Regions from separate parts of the Paenibacillus litoralis genome, predicted to be linked through region 1. Evidence: predicted binding sites of a transcription regulator. Region 1 holds the regulator's gene; each other region holds the start of a gene.
What was found. The regulator LexA, encoded in region 1, represses DNA repair genes until DNA is damaged. The targets are predictions, from matches to a motif close to CGAACATATGTTCG.

Region 1 (3,129 bases):
GCTCGACCGTCTGATCCATATTCATTTTCAATTCCCTCCTGCGTAACCATCGAGAAGATGATATTCCAATCTTTCGTAATCATAGCGCAATCCTTATTACTTTGCCATTCCTACGCGGCTCTTGTCAAGATTTCGCAAGTAAGCGCAAGCAAATTATCCCGAATATGAAAGAGAAGAAGCTTGACGCTACAGCATGATAAACAAAAACACACCTAGCCCGGCGTCCCGGAAGGTGTGTTCTTATGAATTCATTTATATTCGGCATCAATCATTGAAGTGAGGTTCCCCTTCTAGAGAAGGGGGCTCCGCATTAAGGGAGTTCTAAGATCTGACCTTCCTGAAGCATGGCATTTTTCAGTCCGTTCAGCTTTTTGATTTTATCGACATACGCATGGATGTTCGCATCTTTTGGAGCGTGTTCACGGGCGATTTTTAACAGCGTATCTCCTTTTACCACGTCTACGCTTTTCACTGTTTCAGCGTGAAATGCAAGCGGTGCCGAAGACGTATCCTGCGCCGAAGCATAACTTTTAAAAATGGCTCCGCAGGAAAACGAGACGACAATGGCAAGCAGGAAAAAGAAAAGGCGGATAAGCTTTTTATGAGAAACGGATGTCGGTTGTTTGCGATTTGTTCTGTTCACATTTTGTCTTCTTTGGTTAATGGCTGCGTTCATGATTGGCGACCCCCAAACGTTTGTTCTGTTTCGATACCCATATCTTAATACGAACGGTTGTTTGTGTCAACATCTTTTTAGAACGTTTGTTCCCTTTTTCTGTTCGTATTTTCGAGCCGCATGCAGAGGCCGGAATAGGCGCTCTCCGCCCGCTCCATGCCCTTCTTTCGCCTCCGAACACCCAAACGAGCAATACGAACAAAAACTCGAACTTATGTTTGTACGAACTCGGGTTCTGTGCTATAATGTCGATAATTAGTTACCAAGATTAGGAGGGTTTTCGGTGGGGAAAATATCAAACCGCCAGCAGGCGATCCTTGATTTCATCAAGAACGAAGTGCGGGATAAAGGCTATCCGCCGTCCGTACGGGAAATCGGAGAAGCGGTAGGCCTTGCTTCCAGCTCGACCGTTCACGGTCACTTGGAGCGTCTTGAGAAGAAAGGCATGATTCGCCGCGACCCGACAAAGCCTCGCGCGATCGAAATAATCGGACTTCAGGACGAGTCCGCAGCAAATTTTTCGTTCTCATTTACGAGAGTGCCCGTCGTCGGGAAAGTTACTGCCGGGATGCCGATTACAGCTACGGAGAACATTGAGGACTACTTCCCGCTGCCAAACAATGTAGTGAAAGACGATGCCGTCTTCATGCTGAACATCGTCGGAGAGAGTATGATCGATGCAGGTATCCATGACGGCGATCTTGTTATCGTCCGCCAGCAGCAAACTGCAAATAACGGCGATATCGTCGTAGCGATGACCGAGGACGATGAAGCTACCGTGAAGACGTTCTATAAGGAGAAAGACCACATCCGCTTGCAGCCCCAAAACGAACACATGGAACCGATCCGATTAAAGCATGTATCTATTCTCGGCAAAGTAATCGGCGTATTCCGAAACATTCACTAATCGCTCGTCGCTCCGACCTTCAAGGACAAGCGTCTCTACTGTTCCTAGTAAAGGAATCTTCCGCAATGGAAGATTCCTTTTTTGATGTTCCCGCAACCGAAAAATCTTAAATATTTAGAGTATAATAACGACATCTATTCGTTATAGGCAGCCCATCTCAATTACTAGTAAAAAAGCTAGAATCATTTGTTATCCCCCATATACCCAGCATCGTATTCGCTTTCAAAACATTATGGGGATATGATTGGAAGGAACTTTCCTTCGAGGTAATGCCCGAAGTCACCACCATGCGCCCATTTTATTTTTGCAAAAAATTCTCCCCTTCTTTGGACTGCCGAAATTTTATTAGCATGGCGAAGGGACAACTTGAACCGGCAAAAGTAGCGGGTCCGGAAGCAGAGACAATCTCCGACTTTCGTATCTCTGAAAACAGTTGGTTCGACCATCACGTGAACGAGTCCGTTCACACTCTGTGCGATCCGTTGCGGAAACGGTCAGACATCCGATTCATCATAATCATGACGCTTTGGTTCCGCGATCGCCCTCCTTACGCCTTATAAATAATAATCGCGCCCATCAGCATTTCCCATAAAATTAATAACTATCGTCACTAACCCAATCAAAAAGCATTCGAAACCATATGATGTCATCAGGCAGCTGGTTGAAATGGCCCTTTCGGGAATATAGCCAGATGGATACCAAACAAGGAGGGATTTCGATGTCGTTGGGTGGAGCTTTCACGTCGACCGGCACGATTTTGGTATTGTTCATTTTGTTGGTCATTGTCGCCTGTTCCGTTTGCGGATTCGGCTACTGATTTCATCGTAAGAAAGAATGGAGGGGAACCGAATGAGCGAAATTGCTGAAGTTCGCGGTTATGGGAATCGAGGATTTACTTCCACCGGCGTAATCCTGGTTCTTTTTATCTTGCTGGTCATTGTCGCTTGCGCTTGCGTTAGCTCTTGGTGTTAATAAGCGAATGCATAACAGGAGGGATCGCTTTTTGTTCCCTTCTACATAACCATACTTTTCATTTTAGGCTCTTCAGTATAAATAGCGAATGTACTCCCCTAGTCATTTATCCAAGGCGTATGATATCGTCTTACTCGTGAAAGCGAAAGCGCTCTACGTTTATGTCATACGATTTATTAAAGCAGCATATTTCTAGCCCAACAAAAAAAGCTGACGCCGTATAAATTTCGGCGTCAGCTCGCAGCCAAAAGGCTGTTTTCTCAAAAAATGCGTTTTTGAATAGGAAGCGTCAAGAGCTTCCTCAATTAGTACAACGTAATATACTGCTCGCGTTCCCATGGGTGCACTTGCGTGCGGTACATATCCCACTCGATTTCTTTAAGCTCAAAGAAGTGAGTCAGCGCATGCTCGCCGAGCGCTTCGCAAACGACTTCGTTGCGGATCAGCTCAGCCAACGCTTCCTTCAGATCGGACGGCAAGCTAGGAATGCCTTGCTCTTCCCTTTCTTCCTCGGACATGACATAAATGTTGCGGTCCGTCGGTGCCGGCAGACTCAATTTGTTCTGAATGCCGT
Region 2 (3,129 bases), 990 kb from region 1:
CGGGGTGGGCGTCTATTTTCAAACGGTCGTCGGCGACAACGCAGCGAGACTCCGGCAGGCGCTCGATATCGCTCGCACGAGAGCGGACGTCATTATTTGCACCGGGGGGCTCGGACCGACGCAGGACGACTTGACGAAGGACGTGCTGGCTTCCTACTTGGATCGCAAGCTGATCGTTCATCAGCCTTCGATGGATACGATGACGGAGTTTTTCAGCGGCCGGGGAATCGCGATGGTCGAGAGCAATGCAAGGCAGGCGCTCATGCTCGAAGGCAGCGACCCGCTACCGAACGATACGGGTCTGGCGGTAGGCATAGCCCTCACGCAGGGCGGAACGCACTACATGCTGCTTCCAGGGCCTCCTAAAGAGATGAAGCCGATGTTCGAGCGCTACGGAACGGAGTGGCTGCGCGCGATTATGGGCGAGGAACAGCCTCTTTTCTCCAAAATGCTCAAATTCGCCGGCATCGGGGAATCCTTTCTGGAGCACCGGCTGCTCGATCTGATCGAGAAGCAGGAGGATCCGACGATTGCGCCTTACGCGAAGGAAGGCGAGGTTACGCTGCGGCTGACTACAAGAGCAGCCTCCCAAGAGCAGGCGGATGCCAATATGGAAGAGACGGTTCGCATCATTCGCGAACGACTCGGCGAGCATTTGTACGCGGACCGCGACGTGCCGATCGAAAGGACCATTGTCGAAACGATGGCGGGCCGCGGACTTACGCTGTCTGCGGCGGAGAGCTGCACCGGCGGCATGCTTAGTGACATGGTGACCTCGGTGCCGGGAAGCTCCCAGGTGTACCAGGGCGGATTTGTTACGTACACGAACAGGATTAAGCATGCGCTGCTCGGCGTGCCGATGGAGCTCATGGAAGGCGAAGGGGCGCCGGGGGCGATCAGCGAGCGTACGGCCCGCGAAATGGCGGAACGGCTGCTCGAGCGGACAGGAACGGATTTTGCGATTTCGGTAACCGGCGTAGCGGGTCCGGATCCGTCGGAGGGCAAGCCGGTCGGACTCGTTTACATCGCCATAGCGCGGCGCGGGGGCGAAACGGCTGCATTCGAAACGAAGCAGTCGGGGAGCCGCGAGCTGATCAAGCTGAAGGCGGCGAAGAGCGCGCTCTACCAGCTCTGGAAGCTCCTCTCTAGCGATAATCCGGAATAGTCTTCTTGATATTTTGGGTGCATTCTTCTATAATTAATGAAACGTTAACGGAAGCACCGTAGCAAAGAAATCCTTCTTTGTTGCGGTTTTTTTGTGGGCTTTTTGAATGTATGTTCTTGCATAGTCCATTTTTTTATCGGGGCTCCCAGCAAAGTAATAGGAATCCGCTGCGAGGAATTCGCTTCACTTTGTGGGGAATATGCGAATATATGTTCGAAAAACTACTTGGCAACCGGCGAAAAAGAAGTTATGATAGATCTATAACATAACCAGTAGAGGAAGTGGACAAGTTGGCGGATCGTCGTGCGGCATTGGAAGCGGCATTGCGTAATATCGAGAAACAGTTCGGAAAAGGTTCGATCATGAAGCTCGGGGAATCGACTCACATGCAGGTGGAGACGATCCCAAGCGGCTCGCTGGCGCTGGACATCGCGCTCGGCGTAGGCGGATTTCCCCGCGGCAGAATTATAGAAGTATACGGACCGGAATCATCCGGTAAAACAACCGTAGCCTTGCACGCGATTGCGGAAGTGCAAAAAGCCGGCGGACAAGCCGCTTTCATCGATGCGGAGCATGCACTTGATCCTTTATATGCAAGCAAGCTGGGCATCAATATCGATGAGCTGCTGCTGTCTCAGCCGGATACCGGCGAGCAGGCGCTCGAAATCGCGGAAGCGCTCGTGCGCAGCGGAGCGGTAGACATTATCGTCATCGACTCGGTTGCCGCGCTCGTACCGAAAGCGGAAATCGAAGGCGATATGGGCGACTCTCATGTCGGCTTGCAGGCTCGTCTCATGTCGCAAGCGCTGCGGAAGCTGTCCGGCGCTATCAACAAATCGAAGGTTATCGCGATTTTCATCAACCAGCTTCGCGAGAAGGTCGGCGTAATGTTCGGCAACCCGGAAACAACGCCAGGCGGACGCGCGCTCAAGTTCTATTCCTCGGTCCGTTTGGATGTACGTCGTATCGAGACGATCAAGCAAGGCAACGATATGATCGGTAACCGCACGCGCATTAAGGTTGTAAAGAACAAAGTGGCGCCTCCGTTCAAGCAGGCTGAGGTAGACATTATGTATGGTGAAGGCATTTCTAAAGAAGGCAGCATCGTCGATATGGGCACGGAGCTCGACATTATCGACAAGAGCGGCGCTTGGTATTCGTTCGAAGGCGAACGTCTCGGCCAAGGGCGCGAAAATGCGAAACAGTATTTGAAGGATAACAAACACATTGCCGACATTATCGAGAAGAAGATTCGCGATGCCAGCGTGTTGGTGCCGACTGCTAATATGGCGGTTTCCCAGGATGACGAAGAGGAAGAAGCGGCATTGTTCGAATAAAGACCGGAAGACGCGCCTTTGATTGACAAAGGGCGTCTTTCTTTTTATAACTAGAACGAAACGCCGGTCCCTCACACAGGGCTCGGCTATAGGACCGGAGGCACGCAATGAATCAGAGTCAAGAATCCGTCATTACGTCGGTAGAACAGCAGAAGCGGAATAAACGCCGCTACAATATATTTGTGGATGAGTCGTTTGCTTTCTCGGTACACGAGGATATTTTGATCAAATACAGGCTGCTCAAGGGCGAAACGATCGATAACGAGCGGATGCTGGAGGTTATTCAGGCCGAGGAGCGGCAGGAGGTATACGCTCATGCGCTCCGATATATCGGCCGGAGTCCGCGTTCGATGAAGGAAGTTAGGCAGAAGCTCAAGCTGAAGGGCTACGAGCAAACGATAATCGACTTGACGATCGAGAGGCTCAAAAACGAGAAGCTGATCGATGACGGCATGTTTGCCATGCAATGGACCGAGCATCGCATCATGAACCAAAGTAAGGGACGCAACTGGGTTAAACAAGAGCTTCAGCAAAAAGGTATTGCAAGCGAAAACATCCAAGAGGCGATCGCATCGCTTGATGAAGAAGCGGAGCTGGCAAACGCAAGCAAATTGGCGGCGAAGAAGC
Region 3 (3,129 bases), 1.9 Mb from region 1:
AGCCGCGTAGGCCTGCTGCGCTTGCTGGATCGGCACCGCCGCCGATAGCAGCGAGACGGCTGCGCCGACGATCAGCCGCTTCTTGATACGTTTGGTCATCGGTTGCGTCTTCTCCCCTCACATGTTGTCGCTAGTTAAGACGCTTGCGACATACGAAAAGTTACGGTGTAGAAACGATTGCCTGTTTACTTATCCTCCCGCTTCGGCGGTTCAAAGCCCAGATGACGGTAAGCGAGAGGCGTTACCATGCGGCCCCGCGGCGTTCGCTGAAGAAAGCCGATCTGCAGCAAATACGGCTCGTATACGTCTTCAATCGTTTGGCTTTCTTCGCCGATCGTGGCAGCGATCGTCTCGAGTCCGACCGGTCCGCCTTGAAAGCTCGTAATGATCGCTTTTATCATTTTGTGATCGATAAGATCCAAGCCCAGTTTATCCACTTGAATTTGCTCAAGTGCCGTCCCTGCGATATCAACGGTAATAACGCCGTCCCCGCGGATTTGCGCGAAATCGCGGACCCGCTTCAAAAGACGGTTGGCGATACGCGGAGTCCCCCGCGAGCGCATCCCGATTTCCTCGGCCGCTTCGCCGACGATCGGCACCTGCAAGATTTCGGACGTACGGCTGACGATATAAGTCAACTCGTCCACCGTATAGTATTCCAGTCTGCTAACGACGCCGAAACGATCTCTCAACGGAGCGGATAGGAGTCCGGCTCTCGTTGTAGCTCCGATCAGCGTAAATTTCGGCAGATCGAGCCGAACCGAGCGGGCGCTCGGGCCCTTGCCGATCATGATGTCGAGGGCGAAATCCTCCATCGCCGGGTACAGCACCTCTTCCACCGTTCGGTGGAGGCGATGAATTTCGTCGATAAAGAGCACGTCGCCTTCCTGCAGATTCGTCAGCAGCGCAGCCAAATCGCCGGGTCTCTCGATCGCGGGACCGGATGTCGTGCGAATGTTGACGCCGAGCTCGTTGGCGATTATGTTCGACAGCGTCGTTTTGCCGAGCCCCGGCGGACCGTAGAGCAGCACATGATCGAGCGCCTCGCGACGCTGCTTGGCGGCCTCGATAAACACCTTCAAATTTTCCTTGGCCGTTGTCTGGCCTATATATTCGGATAAATAGCGGGGACGGAGGCTGAGCTCGGCGGCCTGTTCTTCCATCATCAGCTGAGCCGAAATAATGCGGTCTTCCATAATCGTCCTCCTCGTCCGTTAGCCTTTAAACAGCGCCTGCAGCGCCAGCTTCACAAATGTATCCGGCTTCTCCAGTCCCGTCGCCTTGTCCCGCACATCCGGCCAAACGCGGTCCACTTCCGTCTCGCTGTATCCGAGAGCGACAAGCGCAAGCTTCGCTTCCTTCCAAGCGCCGCCCCCGGCCCCCGGTGCCTCTTCTTTCTCCGCCGCGAACGCCGCAGCGACCGGAATAAGACCGCCTACAGGCAAATCCGCAAGCTTATCCTTCATATCCAAAATGATGCGCTGTGCCGTCTTCTTGCCGATGCCCGGCAAACGGGTTAGAAACGCGATATTCTCCTGATAAATGGCGGAAATGACTGCATCCGGACGCCCCGCCGACAAAATGCCGAGCGCTACCTTCGGTCCGATTCCCGACACGTCCAGCAGCTTGCGGAACAAGGCCTGCTCCTCGCGGGTCGCAAAGCCGAACAAAAGAATGGCGTCCTCGCGGACATGATGATGGATGAACATTGTGACGGGAGTTCCATCCCCGCTTGCGCCAACCGCATACGGATTCGGGCAGAATACCCGGTAGCCTACGCCGCCTACGTCAAGCACGACGTATTCCGTCTCCCGGTGGGCGAGCTGTCCTCGCAAAAAGTCGATCATGAGCGTACTCCCTTCCTCTACTCCGAGAGGCTTCTCTTAAAGCTAGTAAACTTTTAACTTCTAACTTCTAACTTCTAACGACTATTATTTCAAAACAACTGTCACTACTTCAGGAAACAGGAGAACCTAAAAAGCGTTCCGACCCCTCCTAAATCCTCCCCTTCTACAGCGCTTCAATCGAACAAGATTTCGAATTGAAGCGCTAAGGGGAGGACCCCAAGGGCCTGCCGGCCCTCTGGACTCCCGCAAGTAAACACGCGCATTTCCGAAGAATTAGCACAATGCTGGTACTACGCGCTCGGGGCCGCTTTTCGTCCTAACTTTGCCTGATGCAAAGTTTCAGGACACGCTCTACTTTTGATATACGGTGCTCATGCCGACTGTATTCGCAGTGTATACGCCCATTAAAACGGCTGCCTTACCTCACTGCTTACTTCACATTTCTTTTTGTTCAACTTACCCGATCCACCGATTTCCACAAAGGCTACGCTGATTCTACCTCCAGCAATCTACCATTCCGGACGTTTGGAACGTTTGCTTTGCTTTTTGGCTTCCTGCAAGAGTTCGGCGAGCCGGCTTGCGGCCGGGGCGGGGTTTTCGCTGATTTTGGCCGCCATCACATAGGAATGGGCATGGCAGATGGCAACCGCGAGCGCATCCGCGACGTCGTCCGGTTTCGGGATTTCGGACAAGCCAAGGAACATGCGGGTCATTTCCTGCACCTGGCGCTTCTCCGCCTTCCCGTAACCGACAATAGCTTGCTTGACCTGCAAAGGCGTATATTCCGCGAGCGGCAGCCCCTGCTGCACGGCGGCCAGCATGATGACGCCCCGGGCTTGCGATACCGCAAAGGCGGTCGTTACGTTTTTGTTGAAAAAAAGCTTTTCCAGCGCTACAGCATCCGGTTTATAAGTATCGATCAATTGCTTTGCCGCGTCGTAAACCATTTTTAAACGTTCACCCGGATCGGTGTGGGCCTCCGTCTGAATGCAGCCGTACTGCACAGGCGTCAGCTTGCTCCCGTTCTTGTCGATAAAACCGAAGCCGACAATCGCTATCCCCGGGTCGATTCCCAAAATGCGCAAGATTGTTCTCTCCCATCGATCAAACCGCGCTCGATTGTTATGAGCCGCCAGGATACGCGAACATATGTATTCCTTCCGCCATTATAGCAGATAGTTCAAGCTACGTTAAGGCTGTGCGCAAAACAAACCGGAAACCCGCGGCCTCATCGGCCGTTTGGACGATTGGCTGGATAAAATACGCACAAAAAAAGAGACGC
Region 4 (3,129 bases), 180 kb from region 1:
TCTAGATCGTATGTTTTGATCCGGTCATCGAAAAAAGTAAGCTGAATGACGCTATCATCGGTCAGCTGAGTCAGTGCAATATACAGGTGGCTAACAGGCATACCGCTCCAATGTTTATGGAAAATCCCGAAAGCCGCTGCTGCGACTTCATGTGAAAGGGATGTCGGTTGTTCAAGCGTTACCTGTCGATTAAACGATGCCGAGCGCTGGCCATCCGTTTCCGCTGCTCCGACGGATACAACTCGCCCGATGTAACCCACTCTCCTGCTGCGACGGCAGACCTCCACAACCAATTCCAGCAGTACAACCTCAATATCTTCAAGTTTCCGATAAAGGCTGCTTCTGAGCGCCTTGCCGTGACTTACCGATTTCAATTGATTTCGAATACTTGCCACGACAGGACTAGGGTCTATGCCACGTGCTGTTTGCCAATAATATTCCGCTTGTATATCGCTTTGCTTGCCCATTTCTTTACGCATGCGCCTTTTAAAATCACCCAGTTCCAGACGAGCAATATCGCCAATCGTGTAAAGACCCATGCGTGTGAAGTGACGAGTCATTCGAGAGGCAACCATGAACATTTGATGCACCGGCAGCGGCCATAATACAGATTCCAAATTGTCGAAGCCAAGTTTGAAAATACCATTGGGCATTTTTTTGGCGAAATTGTCCGTAGCCATCTTCGCCAGTATTTTGGTAGGTCCAATTCCGCAACGGGTCCAAACTCCTGTCGATAACTGAACACGTGTCTGGATCTGGCGGGCGATCTCCTCCGGAGCCCCGAAGTAACCGACAGAACCCGTAACATCGAGAAACTGTTCGTCGATGGAATAGGGTTCAACCTGGTCTGTAAATGACTCGAATATCTCGGTAATGAGTAAGGATACCGTGATATAGGTTTGCATTCGGGGGCGTATTACGACCAAATCGGAGCATTTCGCGAGCGCCTCGCCCACTCTTGAAGCAGTCGTCACACCGCGTGATTTGGCAATGGGACAAGCGGCCAAAATGATGCCGGATTTTCTAGAGGGGTCACCTACAGCTACCGGCTTATGCTTCAAGGCCGGCTGGGCCGCTTTTTCAATCGAAGCATAGAATGACTGTCCATCGATTAACATAATGGTTCGCTCTTGAGGCATGACATCCACTCCTGTATAGTCGCGATTCGGAGATGCGTCCAACACCTTCGCACATATGACCCACTAATAAACACGAACATATATTCTTATTATATACAGAGTGTATGTTCGCAATGCAGTGGGAATTGCGTGAAAAACAAAAAATGCTAAACCTACAGGAATGAATTCCGCCAAAAAAATCGTTCGGTTCTTCGCCGTACGCATGGTCAACCCTCCGAAAGGAAACACTGATTATATTCATCATTATATACCGAACACTTGTTCGTTATGCAAGTGGCAAAATGTAACTTTACACCCATTTGACAAAACTTCCAATTGTTCGATAAATAAATAGAAGCTATAACAGCAGCGATTGTCGGAAAAACTCCACAAACCTCCGAAAGGCGGCATAAAGACGAACGGCGAACAAGAGCCCCCGCCGCGATACGCTTATTATTTTCAGCATTCGAAGCAAAAAAAGAAGCGCACCGCAATGCGCATCTTCACAACTTTCACGATTAATACGTTCTCCACCAAGCGGAGTCCGGGTATTCGGCAGCGCCGATCAGAACCGGCTCCCCGATTCTTGGCGTAGAAACATGCGCGCCTCGTTCCCGGGCAGCCTTCGTCACACGCTCGATCGGGTCTGTCCATTCATGCAGAGCCAGCGTAAAGGCCGACCAATGAATAGGGAGCATGACCCGGCCCTTAACGTCCAGATGAGCTTGCACCGTTTGTTCCGGCATCATATGAATCGCAGCCCACCGTTCGTCATATTGGCCGCATTCCATCAGCGTCAGGTCGAAGGGCCCGTACTTTTCTCCAATCTCCGCAAAATGAGGACCGTAGCCGCTGTCTCCGCTAAAATAAACGCTGGCATGCCGGCCCGCTATGACCCATGAACACCACAGCGTGGAGTTGCGGTCCGTCAGGCGTCTTCCCGAAAAATGCCTTGCGGGCGTACAGGCCAGCCGAAGCCCGTCGCATTCGAACTCCTCCCACCAGTCATGCTCTTCGATCCGCGCCCGCTCGACGCCCCATCTTTCCAAATGGCTCCCCACCCCTAACGGGACGCAGAAACGCTTGACTTTGTTTTTGATCCGTCTGATGGAGCCATAGTCCAAATGGTCGTAATGGTCATGAGACAAGAACACAACGTCGATCGCCGGGAGCTTCTCCAGTTCAGGCAGAGGCCCGCTATACCGCTTGCCCCCGAACAGCGGGAACGGAGAAGGCGTCTTCCCGAACATCGGGTCCAGCAGCATCGTCTTGCCGTCCAGCTCGAGCAGCAAAGCCGAGTGCCCAAACCAGGTAACCCGGCCCTGCGCGCCGTTAAGCGGAAGAGGCAGAGGCTCGACGCCGAGCGGTCTTCCCGGCCTTCCTTTCGGGTTCCCCTTTACAAATTCGCGCAATACCGCAAGGTTCGTCTTCAGATCCATGTTCATGGACGTAGGGATCAGATTGCTGAACGTCCCGTCCCGGTAATGAGGAGATTGACGCAGATCCTCTTTCGGCGCTTTTCCGCCGAAAGCGGGGTAAAGCCGCATGAACAGAAAAACCAAGAGCAGCAAACCTGCGAGGATAAGAAGGATGTCCGCCGCGTCCGCCAATGTATCCATCAATTTCGCCCCGTTTTCTTCCAAATCATAATCATCCGATTATAGCATAGAGCTCTTGTGTAAAAAAGCGGATCGAGCCGCGTTCCCATGCCCGCACCGCGACGCAAGAGCCGCCGAGCCTTGCGCGCGAGACCTCAGCGCAGAGCCCGCATAGACGTGCGACTGCAGGGAAGCCTAATCAAAAAAACCTGCGTGCCGGCGCATCCCAAGGCTAATCAAAAGCAGCTCCGGTCGATCAAGCCGGTCCGGCTCCCGCCTCTTATTCGTCGTCAAGCCGGATTCTCTTTGCCCCGCATCCGGAAACAAAAAAACAAGGGAACGCCAACCTGTCGCGGGGCTCCCTTGTTTTCGGCAATCTTAGTAACATGCTTCTGGCAACGTCACAAATTCGC

Region 2: recA (recombinase RecA) is a predicted target of LexA. The motif match lies at 1,368-1,381, and genes of this name have one in related genera.
Region 3: ruvA (Holliday junction branch migration protein RuvA) is a predicted target of LexA. The motif match lies at 2,026-2,039, and genes of this name have one in related genera.
Region 4: ACKGJP_RS16390 (DNA polymerase IV) is a predicted target of LexA. The motif match lies at 1,391-1,404, and genes of this name have one in related genera.

The regions. Positions count from the first base shown of each region.
Region 1 covers NZ_CP176395.1:4,200,670-4,203,798, reverse strand. The annotation lists gene ACKGJP_RS17465 (DUF896 domain-containing protein) at 1-25, opposite strand, end outside; gene ACKGJP_RS17460 (LysM peptidoglycan-binding domain-containing protein) at 311-676, opposite strand; gene lexA (transcriptional repressor LexA) at 960-1,583, shown strand; gene ACKGJP_RS17450 (YjcZ family sporulation protein) at 2,302-2,400, shown strand; gene ACKGJP_RS17445 (YjcZ family sporulation protein) at 2,433-2,555, shown strand; gene glnA (type I glutamate--ammonia ligase) at 2,861-3,129, opposite strand, start outside.
Region 2 covers NZ_CP176395.1:5,186,572-5,189,700, reverse strand. The annotation lists gene ACKGJP_RS21795 (competence/damage-inducible protein A) at 1-1,165, shown strand, start outside; gene recA (recombinase RecA) at 1,456-2,502, shown strand; gene ACKGJP_RS21785 (RecX family transcriptional regulator) at 2,610-3,129, shown strand, end outside.
Region 3 covers NZ_CP176395.1:6,068,308-6,071,436, forward strand. The annotation lists gene ACKGJP_RS25680 (SpoIID/LytB domain-containing protein) at 1-99, opposite strand, end outside; gene ruvB (Holliday junction branch migration DNA helicase RuvB) at 186-1,196, opposite strand; gene ruvA (Holliday junction branch migration protein RuvA) at 1,215-1,847, opposite strand; gene ruvC (crossover junction endodeoxyribonuclease RuvC) at 2,357-2,932, opposite strand.
Region 4 covers NZ_CP176395.1:4,018,988-4,022,116, reverse strand. The annotation lists gene ACKGJP_RS16390 (DNA polymerase IV) at 1-1,139, opposite strand, end outside; gene ACKGJP_RS16385 (MBL fold metallo-hydrolase) at 1,637-2,737, opposite strand; gene ACKGJP_RS16380 (MarR family winged helix-turn-helix transcriptional regulator) at 3,118-3,129, opposite strand, start outside.